3 regions of the Enterobacter sp. Taxon_2 genome follow, and region 3 is predicted to be linked to each of the others. Evidence: predicted binding sites of a transcription regulator. Region 3 holds the regulator's gene; each other region holds the start of a gene.
What was found. The regulator CRP, encoded in region 3, controls carbon source genes, mostly activating them, when cyclic AMP is high. The targets are predictions, from matches to a motif close to ATGTGANNNNNNTCACAT.

Region 1: the regulator CRP is predicted to act here: its motif matches at 4,780-4,797, upstream of msrB (peptide-methionine (R)-S-oxide reductase MsrB).
Region 2: the regulator CRP is predicted to act here: its motif matches at 6,512-6,529, upstream of AC4IC4_RS16345 (YfcZ/YiiS family protein).

Annotation. Positions count from the first base shown of each region.
Region 1 covers NZ_CM178024.1:1,919,327-1,929,415, reverse strand. The annotation lists gene sppA (signal peptide peptidase SppA) at 1-662, shown strand, start outside; gene ansA (asparaginase) at 726-1,742, shown strand; gene pncA (bifunctional nicotinamidase/pyrazinamidase) at 1,752-2,393, shown strand; gene chiD (chitinase ChiD) at 2,612-3,868, shown strand; gene AC4IC4_RS09065 (YeaC family protein) at 3,929-4,192, opposite strand; gene msrB (peptide-methionine (R)-S-oxide reductase MsrB) at 4,249-4,662, opposite strand; gene gapA (glyceraldehyde-3-phosphate dehydrogenase) at 5,003-5,998, shown strand; gene AC4IC4_RS09050 (D-hexose-6-phosphate mutarotase) at 6,072-6,956, shown strand; gene AC4IC4_RS09045 (MipA/OmpV family protein) at 7,035-7,781, opposite strand; gene yeaG (protein kinase YeaG) at 8,212-10,089, shown strand, end outside.
Region 2 covers NZ_CM178024.1:3,440,990-3,451,078, forward strand. The annotation lists gene prmB (50S ribosomal protein L3 N(5)-glutamine methyltransferase) at 16-948, opposite strand; gene smrB (endonuclease SmrB) at 1,094-1,645, shown strand; gene sixA (phosphohistidine phosphatase SixA) at 1,692-2,177, opposite strand; gene fadJ (fatty acid oxidation complex subunit alpha FadJ) at 2,387-4,534, opposite strand; gene fadI (acetyl-CoA C-acyltransferase FadI) at 4,534-5,844, opposite strand; gene AC4IC4_RS16345 (YfcZ/YiiS family protein) at 6,122-6,406, opposite strand; gene fadL (long-chain fatty acid transporter FadL) at 6,779-8,062, shown strand; gene mlaA (phospholipid-binding lipoprotein MlaA) at 8,107-8,859, opposite strand; gene AC4IC4_RS16360 (formate/nitrite transporter family protein) at 9,176-10,089, shown strand, end outside.
Region 3 covers NZ_CM178024.1:4,416,734-4,426,822, forward strand. The annotation lists gene AC4IC4_RS21095 (biotin-independent malonate decarboxylase subunit beta) at 1-125, opposite strand, end outside; gene mdcC (malonate decarboxylase acyl carrier protein) at 118-417, opposite strand; gene AC4IC4_RS21105 (triphosphoribosyl-dephospho-CoA synthase) at 427-1,284, opposite strand; gene mdcA (malonate decarboxylase subunit alpha) at 1,284-2,939, opposite strand; gene AC4IC4_RS21115 (hydrolase) at 3,168-4,190, shown strand; gene AC4IC4_RS21120 (YheU family protein) at 4,187-4,405, shown strand; gene AC4IC4_RS21125 (phosphoribulokinase) at 4,436-5,305, shown strand; gene AC4IC4_RS21130 (OsmC family protein) at 5,392-5,796, opposite strand; gene crp (cAMP-activated global transcriptional regulator CRP) at 6,108-6,740, shown strand; gene AC4IC4_RS21140 (YccS/YhfK family putative transporter) at 6,798-8,885, shown strand; gene argD (bifunctional acetylornithine/succinyldiaminopimelate transaminase) at 8,882-10,089, opposite strand, start outside.

The DNA.
Region 1 (10,089 bases), 2.3 Mb from region 3:
TCGTCGTCTCAATGGGCGGAATGGCCGCCTCCGGGGGTTACTGGATCTCAACGCCAGCCAACTACATCGTGGCTAACCCAAGCACGCTGACCGGTTCGATTGGTATCTTCGGGGTGATCAACACCGTAGAGAACAGCCTGGATTCCCTGGGCGTGCATACCGATGGCGTAGCGACCTCTCCGCTGGCGGATGTGTCGGTGACCAAATCTCTGCCGCCGGAAGTCTCTGAGATGATGCAGCTCAGCATTGAGAACGGCTATAAACGCTTTATCACCCTGGTCGCAGACTCGCGTAAAAAAACGCCTGAGCAGATCGATCAGATTGCGCAGGGCCACGTCTGGACCGGTCAGGATGCGAAGAGCAACGGACTGGTGGACAGCCTGGGTGACTTCGATGACGCGGTGAAGAAAGCCGCCGAACTGGCGAAGCTGAAGCAGTGGCATATCGAGTATTACCAGGACGAACCGTCGTTCTTCGATATGGTCATGGACAGCATGTCCGGCTCGGTACGCGCCATGCTGCCGGAGGCGTTGCAGGCTTACCTGCCTGCGCCAGTCGCCACGGCGGCAAAAGCGATGAAGGCAGAAAGCGATAAGCTTGCGGCCTTTAACGATCCACAGAGTCGTTACGCGTTTTGCCTGACCTGCGCTAACGTCCGTTAAAAACCGTCCCCTCTTCCCGCGAAGAGGGGATTTTTTTCTTTTGAAGAACAAGAACTCACTACCATGCAGAAGAAATCGATTTATGTAGCCTACACTGGCGGTACCATCGGTATGCAGCGCTCCGAAAACGGCTATATCCCCGTCTCCGGCCACCTTCAGCGTCAGCTTGCGCTGATGCCAGAATTCCACCGTCCGGAAATGCCTGACTTTACTATCCACGAATACGAGCCGCTGATGGACTCCTCCGACATGACGCCGGAAGACTGGCAGCACATCGCGGATGACATTAAAGCCCATTACGACCAGTACGACGGCTTCGTGATCCTGCACGGTACCGACACCATGGCGTTTACCGCCTCGGCGCTCTCCTTCATGCTGGAGAACCTGAGCAAGCCGGTTATCGTCACCGGGTCGCAAATCCCGCTGGCGGAGCTGCGCTCCGACGGGCAGATCAACCTGCTGAACTCCCTGTACGTGGCGGCGAATTACCCGATCAACGAAGTGTCGCTGTTCTTTAATAACCGTCTGTATCGCGGCAACCGCACCACCAAAGCCCATGCCGACGGTTTTGACGCCTTCGCCTCCCCTAACCTGCAGCCGCTGCTGGAGGCCGGGATTCATATCCGTCGTCTGGGAACCCCTCCTGCGCCGAACACCGCCGGCGAGCTGATTGTGCATCCGATTACTCCGCAACCGATTGGCGTGGTCACCATCTATCCGGGTATCTCTGCGGACGTGGTGCGTAACTTCCTGCGCCAGCCAGTGAAGGCGCTGATCCTGCGCTCCTACGGCGTGGGCAATGCGCCGCAGAACGGTGAATTCCTGAAAGAGCTTCAGGAAGCCAGCGAGCGTGGAATTGTGGTGGTGAACCTGACCCAGTGTATGTCCGGTAAAGTGAATATGGGCGGCTATGCCACCGGCAACGCGCTGGCGCATGCGGGGGTGATCAGCGGTTTCGATATGACCGTTGAGGCAACGCTGACTAAACTTCACTATTTACTGAGTCAGGATCTGGACATTCAGTCCATTCGCAGCGCGATGATGCAAAACCTGCGCGGCGAACTGACGCCTGACGAATAAGGAGGTCTCATGAAGCAACGCGCCCTGCTCCTGGTCGATTTGCAAAATGATTTCTGCGCGGGCGGTGCGCTGGCCGTCGCTGAAGGTGACAGCACCGTTGACGTGGCCAACACGCTGATAGACTGGTGCAAAGCCCGCAGCGAAGCGGTTGTCGCAAGCCAGGACTGGCACCCGGCGAACCACGGCAGCTTTGCCAGCCAGCATAACGTCGAGCCTTTCACTCAGGGAGAGCTCGACGGGCTGGCGCAAACCTTCTGGCCGGATCACTGCGTACAGCAGACGGAAGGCGCGGCGCTGCATCCGCTCCTGAATCAGAAAGCCATCGACGCGGTGTTCCATAAAGGTGAAAACCCGGCTATCGACAGTTATAGCGCGTTTTTTGATAACGGGCATCGCCAGAAAACGGCGCTGGACGCGTGGTTACGTCATCACGAAATCACGAAGCTGATCGTGCTGGGGCTGGCAACGGACTACTGCGTGAAGTTCACCGTGCTGGATGCGCTCCAGTTAGGTTATACCGTCAGCGTCATCACCGACGGCTGCCGCGGGGTGAACATTCACCCGCAGGACAGCGCTCAGGCGTTTATGGATATGGCTGCGGAAGGCGCGACGCTGTATACGCTCGAAGACTGGCTGGAGACGCAGGCGTAAGCTTTTTAAGCCGGGTGGCGCTGACGCTTACCCGGCCTACCTTTCCCCGTAGGCCGGGTAAGGCGCAGCCGCCACCCGGCAATCCCCCTCTCCGATCCCCCATAAAGTGAACTCCCTCGCATCCTCAGCGAAGCGGCAATGCTATTCTCTTTAGGCTGTTTTTTCGCCACGCCTTTTCCGTGGCGTGGTTAATTTTATTAAGTCAAAGAGGAACTTGTATGAAACGTTTGCCCTTGCTGGCAGCATTACCCTTGCTTTGCGCGTCAGTTGCCTCCGCCAGTTCCATGATGTCCGTGGGCTACTTTAACGGAGGTGGCGATGTCACCGCCGGACCGGGTGGCGATATCAACAAACTGGACGTTCGCCAGATCACCCACCTGAACTACTCGTTTGGTCTGGTCTATAACGACGAAAAAGACGAAACCAACGCCGCGCTGAAAGATCCGGCTAAGCTGCATCAGATCTGGCTATCGCCAAAAGTGGCGTCCGATCTGGCCTTAATCCCCACTCTGCGTAAGCAAAACCCAAATCTTAAGGTCCTGCTCTCCATCGGCGGCTGGGGCGCGCGTGGCTTCTCAGGCGCAGCGGCAACCCAAGAGAGTCGCGCGGTGTTCATCCGCTCCGCGCAGGAGATTGTCGACAAATATGGTCTGGACGGGATCGACCTCGACTGGGAGTATCCGGTCAACGGCGCCTGGGGGCTGGTGGCCAGCACACCTGCCGACCGGGATAATTTTACCGCCCTGCTGAAGGAGATGCGCGACGCGTTCGGGCATAAAAAGCTGGTCACCATTGCGGTAGGCGCGAATGCGGAAAGTCCGAAAAGCTGGGTGGATGTCAAAGCTATCGCCCCCCTGCTCGACTACATCAACCTGATGACCTACGACATGGCGTACGGTACGCAGTATTTTAACGCCAACCTGTATGACTCCAGCACCTGGCCGACGGTGGCCGCCGCGGACAAATACAGCGTGGACTTTGTGGTGAACAACTATCTGGCCGCCGGACTGAAGCCGCAGCAGATGAATCTCGGGATTGGTTTCTATGGCCGCGTGCCGAAACGCGCCGTAGAGCCGGGGATCGACTGGACCAAACCGGATGCGCAAAAAAATCCGGTTACCCAGCCCTACTTCGGGCCGCAGGAGATTGGGTTATTCAAGTCACTCGGCTATGACCTGACCAAAGATACCTACGTGAAGTACAACGATATCGTCAAAAAGCTGCTGAACGATCCGCAGAAACGCTTTACTGAACACTGGGACGACCAGGCAAAGGTGCCGTGGCTCTCGGTGAAAGGTGCCGATGGCAGCGCGCTGTTTGCGATTTCTTATGAGAACCCGCGATCCGTGGCGATCAAAGCGGACTACATCAAAGAGAAAGGGCTCGCCGGAGCGATGTTCTGGGAGTACGGGGCTGATGACAACAATCAGTTAGCGAAACAGCTGGCGGAGTCGCTCGGGATCCCGCATAAGTAGTAAGACAATCAAGCCCTCTCCCCGTGGGAGAGGGTTGGATGAGGGCATCAACCCGCACCGTTATTGCATTTTCATCGTCGCAATCGGCTTCGGCGTGATGCCGAAGTCTTCTTTCAGCTCACGCTTGCTCTTCATCACCATCTGGCCCTGGGTGTCGATAGTCATGTGCTGCGCGTCGGTGTTATTGCGCGCCTGCCACAGCATCACCAGCTGCAGGCTGTTCTCTTTTTGCTCCGGGGTCAGCGCGACGCCATCGGGCCATTTTCCCAGCTCTACGGCGGTCACCAGACGCTGATAAATCTCCGGCGTCATACCGCTAATCATGTCATCAATATTCACAATCCCGCCCTTTCAAAGGAATAATTTGCTGAATCGTTTCTTCAACCCTTAATCTGGTCGCCATTCTCATCATCGGTGAAGCTCATTGAGGCTGAATTCACGCAGAAACGCTCGCCCGTGGGCTGAGGGCCATCCGGGAAGACGTGCCCAAGGTGCGCATCGCAGTTGCCGCAGCGAATTTCCGTGCGCACCATGCCGTGTGACGAGTCGGTCAGGTAGCGGATGGCCTCATCGCTCACCGGCTCGTAAAAGCTCGGCCAGCCGCAGCCAGAATCAAATTTCGTTTGTGAATTAAACAGCGGCGCATCACAGACCAGGCAGTGGTAGACGCCGTCCCGCTTGTTGTGCAGTAAACGCCCGGTGAACGGCGGTTCCGTCCCGTGATTCTGCGTCACGTAAAACTGCATTTCTGTGAGGTTTTTTTTCAAATCTTCAGGGTTACGTTGGTTCGACATATGCTTACATCTCGCTGTAGAAACAGACATCTTTTAACCCGGATTCTAACAAAACATTAACACCCTTGCGTGCACTTTTGATCTAAACTTATGTGTCGCGAAAAGGCGGTCAGGCAATTGTGATCATGCTCACATTTTTATCCTGCGAGGCCTTTAAAATCCCGGCGCAGCCCCCATATGGGTGCAAGCTCAAAGGGAAAGTGAGGCGAGTCAGTCGCACAAACGTTAGTCACAGGATTGATTTGTCGCAATGATTGACACGATTCCGCTTGACGCTGCGTAAGGTTTTTGTAATTTTACAGGCAACCTTTTATTCACTAACAAATAGCTGGTGGAATATATGACTATCAAAGTAGGTATCAACGGTTTTGGCCGTATCGGCCGTATTGTTTTCCGTGCTGCTCAGAAACGTTCTGACATCGAAATCGTTGGTATCAACGATCTCCTGGACGCTGAATACATGGCGTACATGCTGAAGTACGACTCAACTCACGGTCGTTTCGACGGCACCGTTGAAGTGAAAGACGGCCACCTGGTTGTTAATGGCAAAACCATCCGCGTTACTGCTGAAAAAGACCCAGCTAACCTGAAATGGAACGAAATCGGTGTTGACGTTGTTGCTGAAGCAACCGGTATCTTCCTGACCGACGAAACTGCACGTAAACACATCACTGCGGGTGCGAAGAAAGTTGTTCTGACTGGTCCTTCCAAAGACAACACCCCAATGTTCGTTCGTGGTGCAAACTTCGAAACTTACGCTGGCCAGGATATCGTGTCTAACGCATCCTGCACCACCAACTGCCTGGCACCGCTGGCTAAAGTTATCAACGACAACTTCGGCATCATCGAAGGTCTGATGACTACCGTTCACGCAACCACCGCTACTCAGAAAACCGTTGATGGCCCGTCTCACAAAGACTGGCGCGGCGGCCGTGGCGCGGCTCAGAACATCATCCCATCCTCTACCGGTGCTGCTAAAGCTGTAGGTAAAGTACTGCCAGAACTGAATGGCAAACTGACTGGTATGGCGTTCCGCGTTCCAACTCCTAACGTATCCGTTGTTGACCTGACCGTTCGTCTGGAAAAAGCTGCTTCTTATGAAGAAATTAAGAAAGCAATCAAAGCTGCTTCCGAAGGCGCAATGAAAGGCGTTCTGGGCTACACCGAAGACGACGTTGTATCTACCGATTTCAACGGCGAAGTGTGCACTTCCGTGTTCGATGCTAAAGCGGGTATCGCACTGAACGACAACTTCGTTAAACTGGTATCCTGGTACGACAACGAAACTGGCTACTCTAACAAAGTACTGGACCTGATCGCTCACATCTCCAAATAAGTTGAGATGAGTGCTTGATCCAAAAAGGCGACTTCGGTCGCCTTTTTTTATTTATAAGACAGAGGATTGCTTAATGATTAATAAAATTTTTGCACTTCCGGTAGTCGAACAGCTTACCCCTGTGCTCTCCCGCCGTCAGATTGACGGTGCCGACGTTATCGTCGTTGACCATCCGCGCGTTAAAGCCTCCGTGGCGCTGAACGGCGCCCACCTGCTCTCCTGGAAACCCGAAGGTGAAGCAGAGGGATTGTGGCTGAGCGATGCGACCTCTTTCAAAAAAGGGGCGGCGATTCGCGGCGGCGTACCGATCTGCTGGCCATGGTTCGGCCCGTCCGCCCAGCAGGGTTTACCGTCTCACGGTTTTGCCCGTAACCAGCAGTGGACCCTGAAAGCGCACAACGAAGATGACAACGGCGCCGTGCTGACCTTTGAGCTGCAGGCTAATGATGAAACCCGCGCCCTGTGGCCGCACGATTTCACCCTGTATGCCCGCTTTAAGCTGGGTAAAACCTGTGAAATCGAACTGGAAGCCCACGGTGAGTTTGAAACCACCGCAGCCCTGCACACCTACTTCAACGTGGGTGATATCGGCGCAGTGAAGGTGAGCGGCCTTGGCGATACCTTTATCGACAAAGTGGATAACGCCAAAGAAGGTAAACTGAGCGACGGTGTACAGACGTTCCCTGACCGTACCGACCGCGTCTACCTGCACCCGGAAGCGTGCAGCGTGATCCACGACGGCGCGCTGAACCGCGGCATTGAAGTGGTCCATCATCATCACAGCGACGTGGTGGGCTGGAACCCGGGCCCGGCGCTGTCCGTCAGCATGGCCGACATGACGGATGAAGGGTATAAAACGTTTGTCTGCGTGGAAACCGCCTGCGTGAGCACCCCGCAAAAAGCGAGCGACGAAAAACCGTCTCGTTTAGGGCAGACGATCCGCATTGTTAAGCGATAATTTTGCTGCACCACATTAAAGCAAACGGGGCGCACGCGCCCCGTTTTAATGCATCAATTGCACGATATTGGTGCGCAATCAGAACTTGTAGCTCACGCCGACAGAGAAAATACCTGCCCAGGATTTGTCGACCATCGGGCTATCCTTCACTTCGTCGCTCAGACGCTCATAGCGGCCGGTACCGTACACGCTCCAGTCGCCGAGGAAGTTATAGCTCGCGGTCAGCTCCAGGTACGGATCCCAGCCGTCATCTGCGCTGTAGCTCTTCAGACCACTGCGGCGGGACTCGTTTTTAGACACGCCATAGTAGTAGTCGTTGTAGTTCTCGCTGTTGTACTGCACACCAATACCCGGCGTCAGGGTCAGACCACCGTTGGTATAACGGTACAGCCACGCCAGATCCCAGATAAAGCCGTTGCTGTTATCGAGCGTATCGCCTGCCAGGGCCGTACGCAGGAAACCATACTGGGTGTTATGCACGTATGAGAGCCCGGCCATCATCGAGCTTTTGCGCTTGTCGAGCTGGCGAAGCGCGTGGCTGTCGCTGTCACCCGGCTTGAAGTGCGTCGGATCATAGTAGGCCATGATGGAGAGCTTATCGGCCGTATCGTTCCAGAGATAGTAGCCGCCGCCGAGCCCGCGGAACCAGACGTTATCGCCTTCATAGGTGATAACGGGAACAGGATAAACGTCACGGTCATACTGTTTGTACGGGCTGTTAATGACGCCAACACCCGCGCCAACCGTCCACTGACTTTCCGCCTGTGCGGTGTTCACTGCGGTCGCGGCAAGGATGCCTAATGCCAGAAGTTTGAGTTTGGTCACAATCCATTCTTTCCTGTAGTCAAATAATCAGCGGATGAAGTGTAACCGCCATTCCCGTACATCCCAAAATTTTTTGCCTGCTAATCAGTCTGATTAACCCATTATTTTTAACTTATCAGATGACAGCCTGCTTTCATTTATATGACCACTGAATGAAAAACGTGCATTTGTCTTATAACGACAGTGGAAATTTTTGGATGAGTTATTGATATGTCATTGAAAGTAGATTTTCTGGGCATGCAAGTTTTGCAAATGCCATCTACGCTTTAATTTAAGAAGAGTTTTCCTGAACACCTGCGGTTCTTAGCGTCTGACCTGGCACACAGGTTGCTGCTTTGGCAGTGAGGTGCGAGAGATTCTCTTCCGGGAGCCTCCACTACTCATACGAACGGCTCTTATCCTGTGCTAAAAAACGAAAGGACGGCATGCCATGAATATATTCGATCACTATCGCCAGCGCTATGAAGCTGCCAAGGACGAAGAGTTCACACTGCAGGAGTTTCTTACCATCTGTCGGCAAGATCGCAGTGCCTATGCCAATGCGGCAGAACGGCTATTGATGGCTATTGGTGAGCCAAACATGGTTGACACTGCCCTGGAGCCTCGGCTTTCCCGTCTCTTTTCGAATCGGGTGGTCGCCCGATACCCGGCGTTTGAAGAGTTCTATGGTATGGAAGATGCCATCGAACAGATTGTCTCCTATCTGAAGCATGCCGCTCAGGGTCTGGAAGAGAAGAAACAGATCCTCTATTTACTCGGCCCCGTGGGCGGCGGTAAATCCTCGCTGGCGGAACGCCTGAAGTCGCTGATGCAGCGCGTGCCTATCTATGTGCTGAGCGCCAACGGTGAACGCAGCCCGGTGAACGACCATCCGCTGTGCCTGTTCAATCCGCAGGAAGATGCGCAGATTCTGGACAAAGAGTATGGCATCCCGCGTCGCTATCTCGGCACCATCATGTCGCCGTGGGCGGCAAAACGCCTGCACGAGTTTGGTGGCGATATCACCAAATTCCGCGTGGTGAAAGTCTGGCCGTCTATCCTTGAACAGATCGCCATCGCCAAAACGGAACCTGGCGATGAGAACAACCAGGACATCTCGGCGCTGGTGGGTAAAGTCGACATCCGTAAGCTGGAAAACTTCGCGCAAAACGATCCGGATGCCTACGGTTACTCGGGCGCGCTGTGCCGCGCGAACCAGGGGATTATGGAGTTCGTCGAGATGTTTAAAGCGCCAATCAAGGTGCTGCATCCGCTGCTGACGGCGACTCAGGAAGGCAACTACAACGGGACGGAAGGTATCTCCGCCCTGCCGTTTAACGGGATTATTCTCGCCCACTCGAACGAATCTGAATGGGTGACCTTCCGTAATAACAAAAACAATGAGGCCTTCCTTGACCGCGTGTACATCGTCAAGGTGCCTTATTGCCTGCGGATCTCCGAAGAGATCAAAATTTACGAGAAACTGCTTAACCACAGTGAGCTGGTGCATGCCCCCTGCGCGCCCGGCACGCTGGAAACGCTGTCACGCTTCTCCATCCTTTCGCGTCTGAAAGAGCCGGAAAACTCCAGCATCTATTCGAAAATGCGCGTCTATGACGGTGAAAGCCTGAAAGATACCGACCCGAAAGCGAAGTCGTATCAGGAATACCGCGACTATGCCGGGGTTGATGAGGGGATGAACGGTCTGTCCACGCGTTTCGCGTTTAAGATCCTCTCCCGCGTCTTTAACTTCGACCATGCGGAAGTGGCGGCCAACCCGGTTCATCTGTTCTACGTGCTGGAACAGCAAATCGAGCGCGAGCAGTTCCCGCAGGAGCAGGCTGAACGCTACCTTGAGTTCCTCAAAGGTTACCTGATCCCGAAATACGCCGAGTTCATTGGCAAAGAGATCCAGACGGCCTACCTGGAATCCTATTCAGAGTACGGGCAGAACATTTTTGACCGTTATGTCACCTACGCTGACTTCTGGATCCAGGATCAGGAGTACCGCGACCCGGATACCGGCCAGCTGTTTGACCGTGAATCCCTGAACGCGGAGCTGGAAAAAATCGAGAAGCCTGCCGGGATCAGCAACCCGAAAGACTTCCGTAACGAGATTGTGAACTTCGTCCTGCGCGCCAGAGCGCATAACAACGGGCGCAATCCGAACTGGACCAGCTACGAGAAACTGCGCACGGTTATTGAGAAGAAAATGTTCTCCAATACCGAAGAGCTGCTGCCGGTGATCTCGTTTAACGCTAAAACCTCAACCGATGAACAGAAAAAACACGACGATTTTGTCGACCGTATGATGGAAAAAGGCTACACC
Region 2 (10,089 bases), 980 kb from region 3:
CCGAAGCCCGCTGGATTAATCTTTATAGATGCTGAAGTGTTCGCGCGCGTCGAGCAGCTGCGCTTTGGTCAGCATAAAGACACCGTCACCGCCGTTGTCGAACTCAAGCCAGGTGAACGGCACATCCGGGTACTGCTCTATCAGATGTACCATGCTGTTGCCCACTTCACAAATCAGAACGCCGTCGTCGGTCAGATAATCCGGCGCGCAGGCCAGAATGCGGCGGGTCAGCTTCAGGCCGTCAGATCCTGACGCCAGACCCAGCTCCGGCTCGTGACGGTATTCGCTCGGCAGATCGGACATGTCTTCCGCATCGACGTACGGCGGGTTAGTGACGATCAGATCGTACTGCAACGTCGGCAGATCGCGGAACAGATCGGAGCGAATTGGCGTGACGTGATGGATCAGACCGTGCTCTTCAATGTTGTGCTCGGTCACGGCCAGCGCGTCGGTGGAGATATCGACGGCGTCCACTTCCGCTTCCGGGAAGGCGTACGCGCAGGCGATGGCGATACAGCCGCTGCCGGTACACATATCCAGAATGTGCTGCGGCTGATGGCCGATCAGACCTTCAAAGTGGTTGTTGATCAGCTCACCAATCGGCGAGCGCGGCACCAGCACGCGTTCATCGACATAGAACTCGTGGCCGCAGAACCAGGCTTTGTTGGTCAGATAGGCGACCGGAATACGTTCGTTCACGCGGCGGATCACGCGCTCAACGATGCGGTGTTTTTCGCTGGAGGTCAGGCGCGCGGTGCGCATGTCTTCCGGGATATCCAGCGGCAGGTAGAGGGACGGCAACACCAGCTGCACGGCTTCATCCCACGGGTTGTCGGTACCGTGTCCGTACCAGATATTGGCGGCGCTGAAGCGGCTAACCGACCAGCGCAACATGTCCTGTATGGTATGCAGCTCGTTTACTGCTTCATCGACAAAAATTTTATCCACTCTTTCCTCCAGGGCATGCTCGCATAATTTTCGGCGGCTAGTTTGCCATGAAGACGGCGATAAATCAGCAATGACGCGTCGCGCTTGAGGTTAAAAAATGCGTTTAGTCGGGTACACTGTCGGAAATACGAGATGAGAATGACGAATGAAAAAGAAAACATCGCTCAGCGAGGAGGAGCAGGCGCTCTTCCGGCAGCTAATGACCGGGACGCGTAAAATCACGCAGGACACGATTGTCCATTGCCCGCAGCGTAAAAAAATCAGCGAAGTACCGGTCAAACGTCTGCTGCAGGAGCAGGCGGATAACAGCCACTATTTTTCAGATGAATTTCAGCCACTGCTCAATACTCAGGGTGCGGTGAAATACGTACGCGAAGACGTCAGCCATTTTGAGCTGAAAAAGTTACGTCGCGGAGATTATTCGCCGGAGCTGTTTCTTGATCTGCACGGTTTAACGCAGATGCAGGCGAAACAGGAGCTGGGGGCATTGATTGCAGCCTGTCGTCGTGAACATGTTTTCTGCGCCTGCGTGATGCATGGCCACGGTAAACATATCCTCAAGCAACAGACGCCGCTGTGGCTGGCTCAGCATCCACACGTGATGGCGTTTCATCAGGCACCAAAAGAGTACGGCGGAGATGCCGCGTTGCTGGTGTTGATTGAAGTGGAAGAGTGGCAGCCGCCAGAGTTGCCCTGACAGAATGGCGGGAAGCACATTGCACCCCGCCATATCGCACGTCACGTCAGATGGCTTTTGCCATCTTCAGATTGCACGGACTCATTTGCCAGTTGAAGACACCTTTGCCCGTTTCGTCGAGAGAAACATTGGCAATGGCGGATGTCGTGAACATCGGCGGGGTCTCGCCCGGGCACAGCTCAGATACCAGATAGCCAACCAGTGGCAGGTGGGAAATGACCAGCGCGGAAGAGACACCTTCATTGCACAGCGCCTGAAGATAGGCGCTGACAAGGCCGACATCACCACACGGGGTGAGTTCAGGGAGAACATCCACACTGGATGGCAGGTTCATACACTCCCCTACCACGTCCAGCGTCTGTTCTGCACGCAGGAACGGACTCACCAGAACGCGTTCGATGTCCACTTTTTGACCGTTAAGCCAGTTCGCCATCAGACGAGATTCGTCGCAGCCACAGACGGTCAAAGGACGTACTGAGTCACTGGCGGCATCGAGTGCCGCGTCGCCGTGACGCATGATAAAAACTTGCATATTGCACCGCTTTTGTTAACCAGAATCACCGGCGTTAACTACCCGCGATAAATGCTGCGAGGTAGAAAACCCGATGGTCGGGCATTGTGCCTGATCCATTCGGTGAATGAAACGCTGTTTTTTACCTCAATGCCGTAAGTATAGTCAATCTCTGTTTACAAAATCGCCAGAACAGGTTCATTCACTTCAGGATTTACCCTTCTTTGACCTCAGCTTACGAGGACAGTTTCCCTTGCAGGCCAAAATGTCTGGCCCCGTTCCGCCATCTGCAATAATTCGTCACACGGTGTAAACCGTGGACCATATTGCGAAGCCAGACGTTGCAGGATAGCAACCACTTCACCCGCGCCGAGCATATCCATGTAACGGAACGGGCCGCCAAGGAACGGCGGGAAACCAATGCCAAATACCGCGCCGATGTCGCCATCGCGCGCGCTCTTGATCACCTGTTCACCAAAGCAGCGCGCCGCTTCATTGAGCATCATCATCACGCAGCGTTCAGCGCACTGAACGGCGGACAGTTTTCCCTGACCGGTGGTCGAAATAAGCCCATAAACCGAAGGGTCGACCTGTTTCTTGCTTTTACGCCCTTTCGCGCCGTAAAGATAGAAACCGCGTTCATTTTTTCTGCCTTTGCGATCGTCCTTCAAAATTGCAGAAACAATGTTTGCAGGCGGGCTAAAACGATCGCCATAAGCCGCCTCCAGTACAGGTATAATTTTAGTGCCGGTGTCTATTCCCACCTCATCCAAAAGTTGGATTGGGCCAACGGGGAAACCAAACTTTACCAGCGCCTCGTCGACATGTTCGATCTTCTCGCCTTCCGTCAGCAGCCGCATGGCTTCATTAATGTAGGGCGCCAGAATGCGGTTGACGTAGAAGCCGGCTTTATCTGCAACCACGATCGGCGTTTTACCCTGCTTCTTCGCCAGCTTGACTACCGTGGCGATAGTTTGCGGACTGGTGGTTGCGTGTGGAATAACTTCCACCAGCGGCATTTTTTCCACCGGACTAAAGAAGTGCAGCCCGATCACCTGCTCCGGACGCGTGGCTTTCGCCGCGATATCGCCAATCGGTAATGACGACGTATTGGAGGCAAAAATGGTATGCGCGGCGCAATGCTGTTCAACGTCTGCCACCATCTGCTGCTTAAGCGCAAGATCCTCAAACACGGCTTCAATCACCAGATCGCGGTGCGCAAAACCGCTGTAATCCGTTGTGCCGGAGATCATCGCCAGGGTTTTATCACGCTCGCTTGCCTTGATATGGCGGCGCTTGACCTTTTGATCAAGGTTCTGCCAGCTGTACTGCAGCGCGTGGTTGATCCCCTTAGGATTGATGTCTTTGATGCGTACAGGCAATTTGCCCTTGCTGGCGGTAACAAAAGCGATACCGCCGCCCATGAGTCCTCCACCCAGTACGCCAATGGCACGCAGCGGCGCAGGCGATGCCTCGCTGCCCGGGTCTTTTTTCACGTCCGTGCTGGCGAAGAAGATGCTGCGCAGCGCCTGTGACTGCGGCGTCATCGCCAGTTCGCCAAAGGCTTTGGCCTCCGCGGCATAGCCGCTACTGCTGCCCTGCGACAGCCCGGTTTCGATCACGTCGAGGATCCGCTTTGCCGCCGGATAATTGCCTTTGGTCTTTTGTTCGGTCTTTTTGCCCACCATGTTGAACAGGAGCGTTCTGCCCAGCGGGCCGGCCAGCACGCGCTCGCGTACCGGCAGAGGACGTCTTGCCTGACGCCCTTTCAGCGCCAGCTCAACGGCGGCCTCCAGCAAAATGGACTGCGGCACGACGTCATCGACCAGACCGGCCTTCAGCGCCTGACGGGCGCGCAGCTGTTTACCGGTTAAGATCATCTCCAGAGCCGTGCTGACGCCCACCAGGCGCGGCAGTCGTTGCGTTCCGCCGGAGCCTGGCAGCAAGCCCAGCTGCACTTCCGGCAGACCCAGAATGGTTTTCGGATCGTCGGTACATATACGGCTGTGGCACGCCAGCGCAAGCTCCAGCCCACCGCCCAGACAGGCACCGTGGATCGCGGCGATAACCGGGATCGGCAGGCCGTTTATCTCCGCCATGACCTGCTGGCCCTGACGCGCCAGCTCTTCGGCTTCCAGCGCGCTTTGCGCCCGGGCGATCATGTTGATATCGGCCCCGGCGATAAAGTTATCCGGCTTGGCAGAGATAAACACCAGGCCGCGAATGGCTTTGTTCTCGCGGATCTGCTTTAGCATCGCGCGCACCTGAACACCAAATTCGGCCTTCAGGGTATTCATCTTTTCATCCGGCACATCAATAGTGATAACGGCCACGTTATCGAGGCGAACCGTCAGATTAAATGCAGATGGCATATCCATTATTCAGCCTCCAGAACCATTGCTGCGCCAAGGCCGCCCGCCGCACAGGCGGTAACAAGGCCAAACCCGCCGCCACGGCGACGGAGTTCATGTAATGTTTGCGTGATCATTCGCGCGCCGGTGGCAGCAAACGGATGACCATAAGCGATAGAGCCGCCCAGCACGTTGAATTTGCTCTGATCCACTTCACCTGTAGCATGGGCGCGGCCCAGCACATCGCGTGCGAAACGCTCGCTTGCCAGCAGCTGGACGTTGGCCAGGGTTTGCGCGGCAAATGCTTCGTGCATATCAATCAGGGTTAAATCAGCCAGCGTTAGCCCCGCACGCTCCAGCGCCAGCGGCGTGGACCACGCCGGACCTAACAACATGTCCTGCCAGACATCAATGGCGGTGAAGGCATAGCTGCGTAAATAGCCGAGGGGAGTAATGCCCAGCTCCTTCGCACGGGATTCGGTCATCAGGATCACGGCGGCGGCCCCGTCCGTCAGCGGCGTACTGTTCGCCGCCGTCACCGTGCCGTGCTTGCGGTCAAACGCCGGGCGCAGTTTGGCGTAATCCGCCAGCGTCGAGGTGCCGCGAATATTGTTATCTTCCGCGAGCGGTTCCCGGTAGGGGGGAATATAGGCAGTCATGACCTCGTCGGTCAGCTTGCCTTCCGACCAGGCTTTTGCCGCAAGCTGATGCGAGCGATGCGCCAGCGCATCCTGCTGTTCACGGGTAATGCCGTAGGTTTTCGCCATCTGCTCGGCGGTATCGCCCATGCGCAGACCGGTGGAATATTCCGCTACGGCAGGTGGCACGGGCATCAGATCGCGCAGACGTAAACGCGAGAAGAGTTTGAGTTTCTGACCCGTCGTACGGGCTTTGTTAGCATCGACCAGGATACGCGCCAGCTTTTTACTGACCCCAATCGGCAGTACCGAAGAGGAGTCCGCCCCGCCCGCGATACCCGCGCGGATAGTCCCCGCCATCAGGCTTTCGGCGACGTTCGCCACGGCCTGGAAACTGGTCGCGCAGGCGCGGCTGACGCTGTAGGCATCGGTATGCACATTCATTCCCGTGCCGAGAACAATTTCACGTGCAATATTGGGGGCTTCAGGCATCTGCACGACCTGTCCGAAGACCAGCTGTTCGATGACCTCAGGCGGGATTTCGCTGCGAGCCAGCATCTCGCCTACGACCATTTTTCCCAGATCGACGGCCGGTATACCATGAAACGCCGTTGCCTGACGCGCAAATGGCGTGCGCAATCCACTGACTATGGCAATGCGATCGCCCTGACGGGTAATAAGCGGTAATGCCTGACTCATAACACTCCCCTGTAAAAAATTTTTGCAAACTCAAAGTGGTCTGACCTGATAATAGTCTTAACCATTTTTTTACATTCAGCCAATCGGGGAAACGAAAAAGTGCGAGCTAAAACACAGAGAAGAAAAAGAAAATGCCCCTGCATGGCAGGGGCATTTGTGCGGTATGTTGCCGGGTGCGCAAGGTAAAAGCAAAACGGTAACCCGTAGGTTACCGTTTTTAATGTTTGCGCCCTCTCCCGTGGGAGAGGGTCGGGGTGAGGGCATCAGGCCGCAGAAATTAACGCAGACCCAGCTGGAAAATCAGCGTTTCTGCTTCGCAGGCGAAGACAAAGTCGATGTCCAGCTTCACGCCACCTTCCACTTCGGTAAAGGTAGACTTGATTTCACAAGGATCGGATTCAACGTCACGCGCACGCTTGCTCAGCGCAGTCAGGGTCTCTTCCGCTTCGGCACGGTTGGTGAATACGCGGCTGTAAGAGGCGGTGCAATCGGTGTTGTCCATGATGGTCCCAACATCCATACAGCAGCAAACCGGGGTTTCATCAGCACTGCATTTACTCATAGCTCAATTTCCTCTGTATTCGCGCAGCGCGCGAGATAAACACGATGCTGCTATTTTACGCCCCGGCGCGGGCTCTCTCCAGCCGTTAATGGCGCAAAATCGGATAAGTGACCAATATCACACTAAAAAATGATCTAAAACAAAAACCACCCTTTTGGGTGAGTCTCGATGGTCACAATTTTGCCAACCAGATCTCGTTTCACGAAACATGTTTGAAAATATTAATAAACAAACTTGCAACATTCCGGCTGGTCAGACCTATACTCTGGCCACTGGTCTGATTTGTCTGTCATACCTCAGACCCTACACTTCGCGCTCCTGTTACGGTATGTAACAATTATTGAATAAAAATAACTCAATGAGGTTATGGTCATGAGCCAGAAAACCCTGTTCAACAAGACTGCGCTGGCAGTCGCAGTGGCACTCGTCTCCACTTCCGCATGGTCAGCGGGCTTTCAGTTAAACGAATTTTCTTCCTCTGGCCTTGGCCGTGCATATTCCGGGGAAGGCGCTATTGCTGATGATGCAGGTAACGCGAGTCGTAACCCTGCATTGATCATGATGTTTGATCGTCCGACCTTCTCTGCCGGTGCGGTTTATATCGATCCTGATGTAAACATTTCCGGTAAGTCACCTTATACGGGTGCGAGTCTTAAAGCGGACAATATTGCCCCAACAGCATGGATCCCTAACCTGCACTTCGTTGCGCCTATCAATGAACAGTTTGGCTGGGGTGCATCCGTAACGTCTAACTACGGCCTTGCTACCGAGTTCAATAACAACTACCCGGCAGGTGAATACGGCGGTAAAACAGACCTTACCACGCTGAACCTCAACCTGAGCGGTGCGTATCGCCTGAACGATAACTGGAGTTTTGGCCTGGGCTTTGATGCCGTCTACGCCGATGCCAAAATCGAACGTTATTCCGGGGAACAGACTGCTCGCCTGCCAAAAAACAGCAATAAAATTGCCAGCCTTGAAGGTGATGAGTGGGGCTATGGCTGGAACGCCGGTATCCTGTACGAACTGGATAAAAACAACCGCTGGGGTCTGACCTATCGTTCCGAAGTGAAAATTGACTTCGACGGCGATTACAAGAGCGGCATCCTGAAGCCTGTGAACAACCTGGTTCCAGGTGCAGGTACCACCATTCCTTGGGGAACGTCAAACCAGACCGTTCCAGGTTCACTGTCGCTGCATTTGCCAGAAATGTGGGAAGTGTCCGGTTACAACCGCGTTGCACCACAATGGGCTATTCACTATAGCCTGGCCTATACCAGCTGGAGCCAGTTCCAGGAGCTTAAAGCGACCGGAACCAATGGTCAAACGCTGTTCTATAAGGACGAAAGCTTCCACGACGCCTATCGTATTGCGCTGGGTACCACCTACTACTACGATAAAAACTGGACTTTCCGCTCCGGTATCGCATTTGACGACAGCCCGGTTCCGGCAGACAAGCGTTCCATTTCGATTCCGGATCAGGACCGCTTCTGGTTAAGTGCAGGCGCGACATATGCGTTCAACGAGAATGCATCCATCGATGCGGGCGTTTCTTATATGCACGGTCAGAAAGTGACGTTCCAGGAAGGCCCTTACGAGTTTACCTCTGAAGGTAAAGCCTGGCTGTTCGGTACGAACTTCAACTACGCGTTCTAATCGTACTGGAATCAAAAAAGGTGAGCATTGCTCACCTTTTTTATTTACTGTGAATCGATATCTTTTAGTTCGTTTTCGATAGCCTTCGCGTTTGGATTCTCTTCCGGCTTCAGCTTACCGCCGTTGGCGATAAAGTCATGATTCTGGAAGTACGCTTCACGCACCATAATGTACGGGTCAGAAGACTGGCGCAGCAGACCATCAGAGTCGAGCAGTTGCGCACGGGTTTCAATCCCTTCCACCGTCCATTTACCCACAGAAAGCGGCCAGGTCAGCCACGACAGAACCGGATACAGCGTATCGACCATATCGCCGCCGTCATCACGCACGGTGAAGCTGCCATAGAACGGCAGATGAACGTAAGGGCCGTAACCAACGCCATAATGCCCCAGCGTACTACCAAAACGGTGCGGCTGTTCACGCTGCAGTTTCGGGTTCGCCATACCTGCGACATCAATAAAGCCGCCCATCCCCAGAATGGAGTTCAGGAAGAAGCGAGTAAAGTGCACCATCCCCTGATACGGATCGCCCTGCAGGAAATAGTTCACCATTACCGCAGGCTCTTCGAGGTTGCTGGTAAAGTTACTTAATCCGTTACGCGCGGGCTGTGGAACATAATCGCGCCATGCTACTGCCACCGGGCGAACCACATACGGGTCCAGCACGTTGTAGTTGAAGCTATACATTGAGCGGTTAAATCCTTCGAGAGGATCGGAGCGTCCCGTTTGCTCACCGGAGCTGGCGCAGCCCACAAGCATCGTCGCGCCCAGCGCAAGCGCCGACAGCCGAAGTTTCATAAATATCTCCCTGTTCAGTATGGCTATCGTTGATTGCCATCCGTAACGGAGCCGTTGACGCTCCGTCTGTAAACGTGCAAGCGATTGTAACAGCACGTTTACCGATGTCTATGAGCACAATTACGGGCAGTAACCACCGTGACTCTGATCTCAGCATAGCCTGGCTTTTGGAATTCGTTTCGCTGGCAATTTTATAATGTCTTTTGAAAGAGATGTATCACCTTTGTTGCCATTGCCGCCAATTTAAGAGCATCCCCACAGGCATTCCGATAAAAGCCGCTACGCTTAACAAAAAGATCAACCTCCGGGAGCAAATATGAAAGACGTGGGCGAAGAAAAAATTGGCGAGAACAGTGAGGAACTTGAAATTGAAAGCGAGGAGAAAGCGCGGGGCGAGAAGATAGAAATTGATGAAGATCGCCTCCCCTCCCGCGCGATGGCCATCCACGAACATATCCGCCAGGACGGTGAAAAGGAGATGGAGCGCGACGCGATGGCCCTCTTCTGGTCAGCCATCGCTGCCGGACTCTCAATGGGCGCATCTCTGCTTGCGAAAGGGATATTTCATGTGCAGCTGGAGGGTGTACCCGGCGGATTTTTACTGGAGAACCTCGGCTATACCTTCGGCTTTATTATTGTCATTATGGCCCGCCAGCAGCTGTTTACCGAAAACACGGTGACCGCCGTTCTGCCTGTAATGCAAAACCCCACCCTCGGCAATTTCGGTTTATTGATGCGTCTGTGGAGCGTCGTCCTGCTGGGTAATATCATCGGCACGGGCATCGCGGCCTGGGCGTTTGAATACATGCCGATCTTTGATGAACCCACCCGGGACGCGTTTGTGAAAATTGGTATGGATGTGATGAAAAACACCCCGGTGGAGATGTTCTCGAATGCCATCATCTCCGGCTGGATCATCGCCACAATGGTCTGGATGTTTCCTTCAGCGGGGAGCGCCAAAATTGTGGTGATCATACTGATGACCTGGCTGATTGCGCTGGCTGATACCACGCATATCGTGGTCGGTACCGTTGAAATCCTCTATCTGGTCTTCAACGGTACACTTCACTGGAGCGATTTTTTCTGGCCGTTCGCCCTTCCGACGCTGGCAGGAAACATCTGCGGCGGAACGTTTATCTTCGCGCTGTTAAGCCATGCTCAAATCCGTAACGATATGTCGAACAAACGCAAAGCCGAGCTTAAGGCACGTGAAAATGATGATAAATCGAC
Region 3 (10,089 bases):
GGCCCAAGCCACGGAGAAATAATGCCTTCAAACGGATCCAGCAGTTCGCGGTAGCTGCCCTCGTCGAGCAGAGCCTGCGCGCGCTGGCGCGCTTTCAGTTCGATAAAGCTGCTGTCATCACGCATGGCTCACCCCCTCAAAAACCTGTTCGATACGAATGCGCGCCACGCCCGGCGTCGCGCCGAAGTCGTGGATGGTCAGCTTCCCTGCGGGCAGGCTGCTGACGGTTTGCAGACGGTTGAACAGCGCCTCCCAGCGACCCCGGCTGTTGTCCACGGAGGTGGTGATATCAATGGTTAGCGTCTGGCCCGGTTCGGCGGTGAAGAGCACCTCCATATCCCCGGAACCAACTACCCCTGCCAGCGCCCTGCCGCTTAACGCGCGGCTGGCTGGCACGGTCAATGTGATTTTTTCCATAACATCCTCTTAATGCTTTGAATTTGGCGTTTCGATGCGGTCGAGAAACAGCGTGGCGGCAAGCAGGTCGGCAGCGCCGCCCGGTGAGGCGTTGAGCGCCAGCATCTGACGGTCTAACCTGGCCAGCGCCTGCTGGCCCGCAGGCGTTGCGCTGCCGCCGGTATTCAGCACCGCACGGGCACCGTCCTGCATGGCGTCAAGCCCTTCCATTCCGGCACGTGACAGCACGCAGGTGTCGGTGAGTGAGGTCATGATGGCCATCAGCGCGTCGAGCCTGGCGTGCGTTTCGCTGCTGCCGTTGAGACGGCTGAGGCGAAGCTGCGGCAGCGCGCGCTGCATGACGTGCGGGAACGCCTGCTGCGCCTCTTCACGCGCGCCCGGCACGCGGTAACGGTGCGTGGCGCGCAGCCCTTTGCTGAACACTTTCGGCGCCGCATCGTCCGGGAGTTTTGCCAGCTGCGCGGCGGTATTCGCGACGGCCTGCGCAGCTGCATCACCGCCCAGCATCGCCACTGCGCTCACCAGCAATCCCAGGGCCCAGATCGCGCCACGATGGGTGTTTACGCCCCCGGTTGCGGACATCATTTGCTGCTCGCCTTCGCGACCGAGTCGCCCGACGGTTTGCCGAAGTGCGATATCTGCCGGACGCTGCCAGCTTTGCTGCGCCAGCGCCTGAAACGTGGAGGTCAGGCTATGCGCGGAGCGCTCCATCAGCGCAAGCGATAAATCCTGGTGCGCGCCGTTCCCCCGACTGTCCACCAGACCGGGTTTCGGGCTTAAACGTGCTTCGTCAATCAGACACTGCGTGGCGGTTCGCGCCAGCCATTCGGCACCGCCTTCAACCTGAATCTGGGGCAGAAGTTTCATTACCAGCTCCGGAATTTCGCAGGTGGGTTATACAAACCGCCGGACCACTCAACGAGGTCAGACACGCTGCCTGCCGCCAGCAGAGAGCGGGTGGCGTCAGTGCGGCGAATCCCCATATCTTCCGGATAGACCACTTTGCCGCTCTGGCGCAGTTCCGCCACGCGTTTGGCGTCCACGCCCAGGCCGATGTCGGTGATCCCCGCGACGGCGGCAACCATGGCCCGACGCTCTTCCAGATCTTTCGCCCGGTAGAGGTAGGCAATCCCCTCTTCCGTCAGCACGTGCGTCACGTCATCGCCGTAAATCATCACCGGTGCCAGCGGCATGCCGGAGGCTTTCGCCACGTCGACGGCATCGAGTTTTTCCACGAAGGTTGGCTTCACGCCTGCCTGGAAGGTTTCGACCATCTGCACGACCAGCTTTTTACCGCGCTGCATCGGGTCCGGCTCGGTGATCATGTTCAGCCAGGCCGGCGTGGCGTGGCGGCGACCGTGCGGGTCATGGCCCATGTTTGGCGCACCGCCAAAGCCGGAAAGACGACCGCGGGTCACGGTTGAGGAGTTGGCATAGCCGTCTACCTGCAGCGTAGAGCCGATAAACATATCCACCGCGTACTGACCTGCCAGCTGGCAGAAGGCGCGGTTGGAACGCATAGAGCCGTCGGCCCCGGTAAAGAAGACGTCCGGACGAGCACGGATGTACTCTTCCATCCCCAGCTCGCCGCCGAAGCAGTGCACGCTCTCCACCCAACCGCTTTCGATGGCGGGGATCAGCGTCGGATGGGGGTTCAGCGTCCAGTGTTTACAGATTTTGCCCTTCAGGCCGAGCTGTTCGCCGTAGGTGGGCAACAGCAGTTCAATCGCCGCGGTGTTAAAGCCGATACCGTGGTTCAGGGACTGCACCTGGTGTTCCGCGTAGATGCCTTTGATGGCCATCATCGCCATCAGGATATGTTCCTGTTTAATGAGGCGTGGGTCGCGGGTGAACAGCGGTTCGATAAAGAACGGCTTGTCGGCAACCACGACGTAATCGATCCAGGAGCCCGGGATATCCACGCGCGGCAGCTCGCATTCGTCGTCTACCAGCTCGTTCACCTGCGCGATGACGATGCCGTCGTGGAACGCGGCGGCTTCCACCAGCGCCGGGGTATCTTCAGTGCTCGCCCCGGTATAGAGGTTGCCTTTGCGGTCGGCTTTAAAGCCGGCAATCAGCGCCACGTTGGGCGACAGGTCGACGTAGAGACGTGAGTAAAGTTCGATGTAGGTGTGAATTGCGCCGATTTCGAGCTGACCGTCTTCCAGCAGCTGGGAGATTCGCAGGCTCTGCGTCCCGGAGAAGGAGAAATCCAGCTTGCGGGCGATGCCTTTCTCGAAGATATCCAGATGCTCGCTACGGCCGACGCTCGGCATGATCATATGCAGGTCGTGGACAATTTGCGGGTTCACTTCGGCCAGCGAGCGGGAAAGGAAATCCGCCTGCTTCTGGTTGTTACCTTCCAGAACGACCTTGTCGCCAGGCGCGATTAATTTTTCCAGCATGGCGACAAGATCGCCGGTTGGCAGTACCTTGCCCTGCACCGGTACGGACGCCAGGCGACGCGCTTTTTCGCTGCGTCGCGTGTTCCATTGCCGGGTGGGTGTTTGCCCAGATAACATTATTAACCTCCTGATTCAGCTAATCATTTTGATTTGCTTAACGTTGAGTAAAGTGTGCGCTCTGGTGAGAAAGGCATCAATTAAGCGTAGAGTGGAATCATTAGCCTGAGAGTAATAATCAAGGTAAAGATTTGTGATCGGGATCAGTTCATGTTTCGGAAAACCAGGCTAAACGGGGTACAATTCGGAAAGTACCGTAAATTTCTGACAAGAATCAGCATCGCCCTTATGACCCAAATCATTCCATCAGACTTCGACATTGCGGCCGAAGACAGCACTGAGTTCGTGCCTATGCGCGGCGTGGCCAATCGCCATTTGCAGACCATGCTGCCGCGACTGATCCGCCGCAAGGTTCAGTTCACCCCACACTGGCAGCGGCTTGACCTGCCAGACGGTGATTTTCTGGATCTCGCCTGGAGCGAAGCGCCGGAACAGGCCCGCCATAAGCCGCGTCTGGTGGTCTTTCACGGCCTGGAAGGCAGCCTGCACAGCCCGTATGCGCATGGATTAATTGAGGCGGCAAAAGCGCGCGGCTGGCTCGGCGTGGTGATGCATTTTCGCGGCTGCAGCGGCGAACCGAATCGTCAGAAACGCATTTATCACTCGGGTGAAACCGAAGACGGAACGTGGTTTTTACACTGGCTGCGGGACAACTTTGGCACCGTGCCGACCGCCGCGGTGGGCTACTCGCTGGGCGGCAATATGCTGGCCTGCCTGCTGGCCAAAGAGGGTGAAAGCGTCCCGCTGGATGCCGCCGTCATTGTCTCAGCACCGTTTATGCTGGAGCAGTGCAGCTACCACATGGATAAAGGCTTTTCCCGCGTCTATCAGCGCTACCTGCTCAACCTGCTGAAGGCCAACGCGGCGCGTAAGCTGAAAGCCTACCCGGATACACTGCCGGTCAGCCTGCGCCAGCTGAAAAAGGTGCGCCGTATTCGCGAGTTCGACGACCTGATCACCGCGAAAATCCACGGCTTCGCCGATGCGATTGACTATTATCGTCAGTGCAGCGCCATGCCGCTGCTCAGTAAGATCACGCAGCCGACGCTGATCATCCATGCCAAAGATGACCCGTTTATGGATCATCACTCGATCCCCGCTCAGGAATTCCTGCCCGACAACGTTCACTATCAGTTGACCGAGCACGGCGGCCACGTCGGGTTTATCGGCGGTACGCTGCGCCGCCCGAAAATGTGGCTTGAGACGCGTATTCCTGACTGGCTAACCCCTTATCTGGACGGTGCAAAATGATTATTCCCTGGCAGGATCTGGCTCCCGAAACACTCGATAATCTGATTGAAAGTTTTGTATTACGCGAAGGCACCGATTATGGTGAACAGGAACGCTCGCTTGAGCAAAAGGTCAACGATGTTAAGCGCCAGCTGAAAAGCGGCGACGTGGTGCTGGTGTGGTCAGAACTGCATGAGACGGTCAATATCATGCCCCGCAACGCGTTTCACGGCTGATCTTCCACCCTTTTAAGTCAGGGAGTTGCTATGTCTGCCAGACATCCGGTTATTGCCGTTACGGGGTCGAGTGGTGCGGGAACCACCACCACCAGCCTCGCCTTTCGCAAGATTTTCGCCCAGCTGAATCTTCGTGCGGCGGAGGTCGAAGGCGACAGCTTTCACCGCTACACGCGTCCGGAGATGGATATGGCCATCCGTAAGGCGCGCGATCTGGGTAAACACATCAGCTATTTCGGCCCGGAAGCCAATGACTTCGGCCTGCTGGAACAAACCTTTATAGAGTACGGTCAGAGCGGCAAAGGGCAGTCCCGCAAGTATCTGCATACCTATGATGAAGCCGTTCCCTGGAATCAGGTACCGGGGACGTTCACCCCGTGGCAACCGCTGCCGGAACCCACCGACGTACTGTTTTACGAAGGATTGCACGGTGGCGTGGTCACCCCTCAACACGACGTGGCGCGCCACGTGGATCTGCTGGTCGGCGTGGTCCCTATCGTTAACCTGGAGTGGATCCAGAAGCTGACGCGCGACATGAGCGAGCGCGGCCATTCACGAGAGGCGGTGATGGACTCGGTGGTGCGCTCCATGGAAGATTACATCAACTTCCTGACGCCGCAGTTCTCCCGTACCCATATTAACTTCCAGCGGGTGCCGACGGTGGACACCTCCAACCCGTTTGCCGCCAAAAGCATCCCGTCTCTGGATGAGAGCTTTGTGGTGATCCATTTCCGCAATCTCGAAGGCATTGATTACCCCTGGCTACTGGCCATGCTGCAGGGCTCGTTTATTTCGCACATGAATACGTTAGTCGTGCCGGGCGGAAAAATGGGGCTGGCGATGGAGCTCATCATGACGCCGCTGGTGGAGCGACTGATGGAGGGGAAGCAGATTGCGTGAGTTGTTTTGCCCGGTGGCGCTGCGCTTACCGGGCCTACGGTCATGCTTTAGTAGGGCGGGTCAGCGAAGCGCCACCCGCCAAAAGATTAAGCCTCGATCACTTCATACGAATGCGTGATTTTTACCGCTTTCTCCAGCATTAACGCCACAGAGCAGTACTTCTCCGCAGACAGGTCCACCGCACGCGAGACCGCTGCGTCTTTCAACTCTTTACCGGTGACCACAAAGTGCAGATTAATATGGGTGAACAAGCGTGGCGCCTCTTCGCGACGTTCTGACGTGAGTTTAACCTCACAATCCGTCACGTCATGACGACCTTTTTGCAGAATCGACACCACGTCAATGGCGCTGCATCCCCCTGCCGCCATCAGCACCATTTCCATTGGGCTTGGCGCTTTATCGCCGGAGTTACCGTCCATCAAAATCTGGTGTCCTGACGCGGACTCGCCCAGGAACGTTAAACCTTCAACCCATTTCACGCGCGCTTGCATATTCTTAAACTCCAACGTTGCATTTTTGGTGACAGATTACGCGTGCGTTACATTTCTCGCAATGGAAGGCGACCTGCATCATGCTGAAGCGAGACACCAGGAGACACGCGGCGAAAGCTATGCTAAAACACTCTGGATGCTACAGTAATACATTGACGTTACACATGTATGCAGAGGACATCAAACTTTACTGGCTGCGAAACGTTACGGTAGCCGACTTCCCAGGGTATGGGTAAGAATTCGATTGCAACCCCAGAGTCCGGATGCATCTGATGACTCTGGTGACAGCTTATAACAGAGGATAACAGCGCATGGTGCTTGGCAAACCGCAAACAGACCCGACTCTCGAATGGTTCTTGTCTCATTGCCACATTCATAAGTACCCATCAAAGAGCACGCTGATTCACCAGGGTGAAAAAGCGGAAACGTTGTATTACATCGTTAAAGGCTCGGTGGCAGTGCTGATCAAAGATGAAGAAGGGAAAGAGATGATCCTTTCTTATCTGAACCAGGGCGATTTCATCGGTGAACTGGGCCTGTTTGAAGAGGGCCAGGAACGTAGCGCCTGGGTTCGTGCAAAGACAGCATGTGAAGTGGCTGAAATTTCTTACAAGAAGTTCCGTCAGCTGATTCAGGTTAACCCTGACATCCTGATGCGTCTTTCTTCCCAGATGGCGCGCCGTCTGCAGGTCACCTCAGAGAAAGTGGGCAACCTCGCCTTCCTGGACGTGACTGGCCGTATCGCACAGACCCTGCTGAACCTGGCGAAACAGCCAGACGCCATGACCCACCCGGACGGCATGCAAATTAAAATTACCCGTCAGGAAATTGGTCAGATCGTCGGTTGCTCCCGTGAAACAGTGGGCCGTATCCTGAAAATGCTGGAAGATCAAAACCTGATCTCTGCCCACGGTAAAACCATCGTGGTTTACGGAACGCGTTAATTCCGCTTAAACGGCGTGCCATCGCAAGGTGTCACGCCGTTTTTGTCTCTACTCTCCATGTGGCGCAGGCTGATCTATCACCCGGAAGTTAACTACGCACTGCGACAAACGCTGGTGTTGTGTCTTCCCGTGGCCATAGGCCTGATCCTCGGACATCTTCAGCAAGGTCTGCTGTTTTCCCTCGTGCCTGCCTGCTGCAACATCGCCGGTCTGGACACGCCGCATAAGCGCTTTTTCAAACGCCTGATTATCGGCGGCTGCCTGTTTGCGGGCTGTAGCCTCGCCGTACAGCTGTTACTGGCTCGTGATATCCCGCTGCCGCTGATCCTGACCGTGCTGGCGATGACCCTCGGCGTCACGGCGGAAATCAGTTCGCTGCACGCCCGCCTGCTTCCCGCGTCGCTGATTGCGGCCATCTTCACGCTGAGCCTCGCCGGGAATATGCCGGTGTGGGAGCCGCTGCTGATCTACGCCCTGGGGACATTATGGTACGGCCTGTTTAACTGGTTCTGGTTCTGGCTGTGGCGGGAGCAGCCGCTGCGTGAATCCCTGAGCCTGCTCTATGTGCAGCTTGCGGATTACTGCGAAGCCAAATACACCCTGCTGACCCAGCATACCGATCCGGAAAAATCCTTACCGCCCCTGCTGACGCGCCAGCAGAAGGTGGTGGATCTGATAAGCCAGTGCTATCAGCAGCTGCATATGCTCGCCGCCAACAAGAACCACGAGTACAAACGGCTGCTGCGCACCTTCCAGGTCGGGCTGGATCTGCAGGAGCATATCTCCGTGAGCCTGCACCACCCGCAGGAGGTGCAAAAGCTGGTCGAGCGCAGCCACGCCGAAGCGGTGATCCGCTGGAACGCGCAGACGGTGTCCGCACGCCTGCGCGTTCTGGCCGATGATATTCTCTATCACCGCTACCCGACGCGCTTTAACATGGACAAACAGCTGGGCGCGCTGGAGAAAATCGCTCGTCAGCATCCGGATAACCCCGTCGGCCAGTTTGCCGCCTGGCACTTCAGCCGTATCGCCCGCGTGTTGCGCACGCAGCGCCCGCTTTATCCCCGCGACCTGATGGCGGATAAGCAGAAACGGCTGCCGCTATTGCCCGCGCTCAAAAGCTATCTTTCTCTTAAATCGTCCGCCCTGCGCAACGCCGCACGAATTAGCGTGATGCTCAGTACCGCCAGCCTGATGGGCATGGCGCTGCATCTGCCGAAACCCTACTGGATATTAATGACCGTGCTGTTTGTCACTCAGAACGGCTACGGCGCCACGCGGGTGCGTATTCTGCATCGGGCGGGCGGCACCATGGCCGGGCTGATCATCGCGGGCGTGACGCTGCACTTCCACGTGCCGGAAGGCTATACCCTGGCAGGCATGCTGGCGATCACGCTGGTAAGCTACCTGATTATCCGCAAAAACTACGGCTGGGCGATGGTGGGCTTTACGGTGACGGCGGTATATACCCTGCAGCTGCTCACGCTCAATGGCGAACAGTTTATTGTCGCCAGGCTGATTGATACCCTGATCGGCTGCCTGATTGCTTTTGGCGGCATGGTCTGGCTGTGGCCGCAGTGGCAAAGTGGACTGCTGCGCCAGAACGCCCACGACGCGCTGGAAGCCGACCAGCAGGCCATTCGCCTGATCCTGAGCGACGACCCGCAGCCGTCGCCGCTGGCTTATCAGCGCATGAAGGTCAACCAGGCGCACAACGCCCTGTTCAACTCACTCAACCAGGCAATGCAGGAGCCGGGCTTTAATTCGCACTATCTGGCAGACATGAAGCTGTGGGTGACGCACAGCCAGTTTATCGTCGAGCACATTAACGCCATGACCACGCTGGCGCGCGAGCACACGATGCTGACGCCGGATCTGGCGCAGCGCTATTTGCAGTCGTGTGAAATTGCGTTGCAGCGGTGTCAGCAGCGTCTGGAATATGACTCGCCGGGTGAGTCGGGAGATTCGAACATTCTGGAAGCGCCGGAAACGTTAACCCACGGGCCAATGAGCACCCTGGAGCAGCATTTGCAGCGCGTACTGGGGCATCTGAACACCATGCACACCATTTCGTCGGTGGCATGGCGTCAGCGTCCGCATCACGGGATTTGGCTAACCCGCAGGTTGAAGCGGACGGCGTATTAACCTTTTACGATCTTCGCGACCGCGGCGGCAAACCGGGTTAACCCGTCTTCAATGTCTTTGTCTTCCACCACCAGCGACGGTGCAAAGCGCATCACGTCCGGCCCGGCGTTGAGCACCATCACCCCTTCGCGAGCGGCGGCGTGCAGGAAGTCGCGCGCGCGGCCCTTATACTGCGGCTTCAGCTCGGCACCAATCAATAACCCCATACCGCGGATCTCGCTGAACACATCGTACTGCTCGTCAATCTTTTGCAGGTGTTTTACGAACAGCTCGCGCTTCGCGCTGACGCCGTTCAACACCTCTGGCGTGTTGATGATGTCGAACGCGGCACCCGCCACGGCGCTCGCCAGCGGGTTACCGCCGTAGGTAGAACCGTGAGAGCCAACGTGGAACGCGGAGGCGATCTCCTGCGTCGTCAGTACCGCACTCACCGGGAAACCGCCGCCGAGCGCTTTAGCACTGGTCAGAATATCCGGCGTCACGCCGTAGTGCATATACGCGAACAGATCGCCGGTACGTCCCATTCCGCACTGCACTTCATCAAAGACCAGCAGCGCCTGATGTTCGTCGCACAGTTCGCGCAGCCCTTTCAGGAATTCCGGGGTTGCCGCCGTCACGCCGCCTTCACCCTGGATCGGCTCAACGACTACCGCGCAGGTATGGTCGTCCATCACCGCTTTCACCGCGTGCAGATCGTTAAACGGCACGTGGACGATATCAGCCGGTTTCGGGCCAAACCCGTCGGAATACTTCGGCTGGCCGCCAACGGAGACGGTAAAGAAGGAGCGTCCGTGGAAGGCATTGTGGAAGGCGATGATTTTGGTTTTGTACGGGCTGTGACGCGTTGTCGCGTAGTAGCGCGCCAGCTTAAAGGCGGTTTCGTTGGCTTCGGTGCCGGAGTTCATAAACAGCACGCGCTCGGCGAAGGTGGCATCGATGATCTTACGTCCCAGGCGCAGCGCCGGTTCGTTGGTGAACACGTTGCTGGTGTGCCACAGGGTTTCGCCCTGGGTTTTTAGCGCCTCCACCAGCGCGGGATGGCAATGACCCAGCGCCGTGACCGCAATACCGCCCGCGAAATCCACATACTCTTTACCCTGCTGATCCCAGACGCGGCTGCCCTTTCCCTTCACCGGGATAAACTCAGCCGGTGCATAAATCGGCAGGATCACTTCATCAAATGTCGCGCGGGTAATTGCTGGTT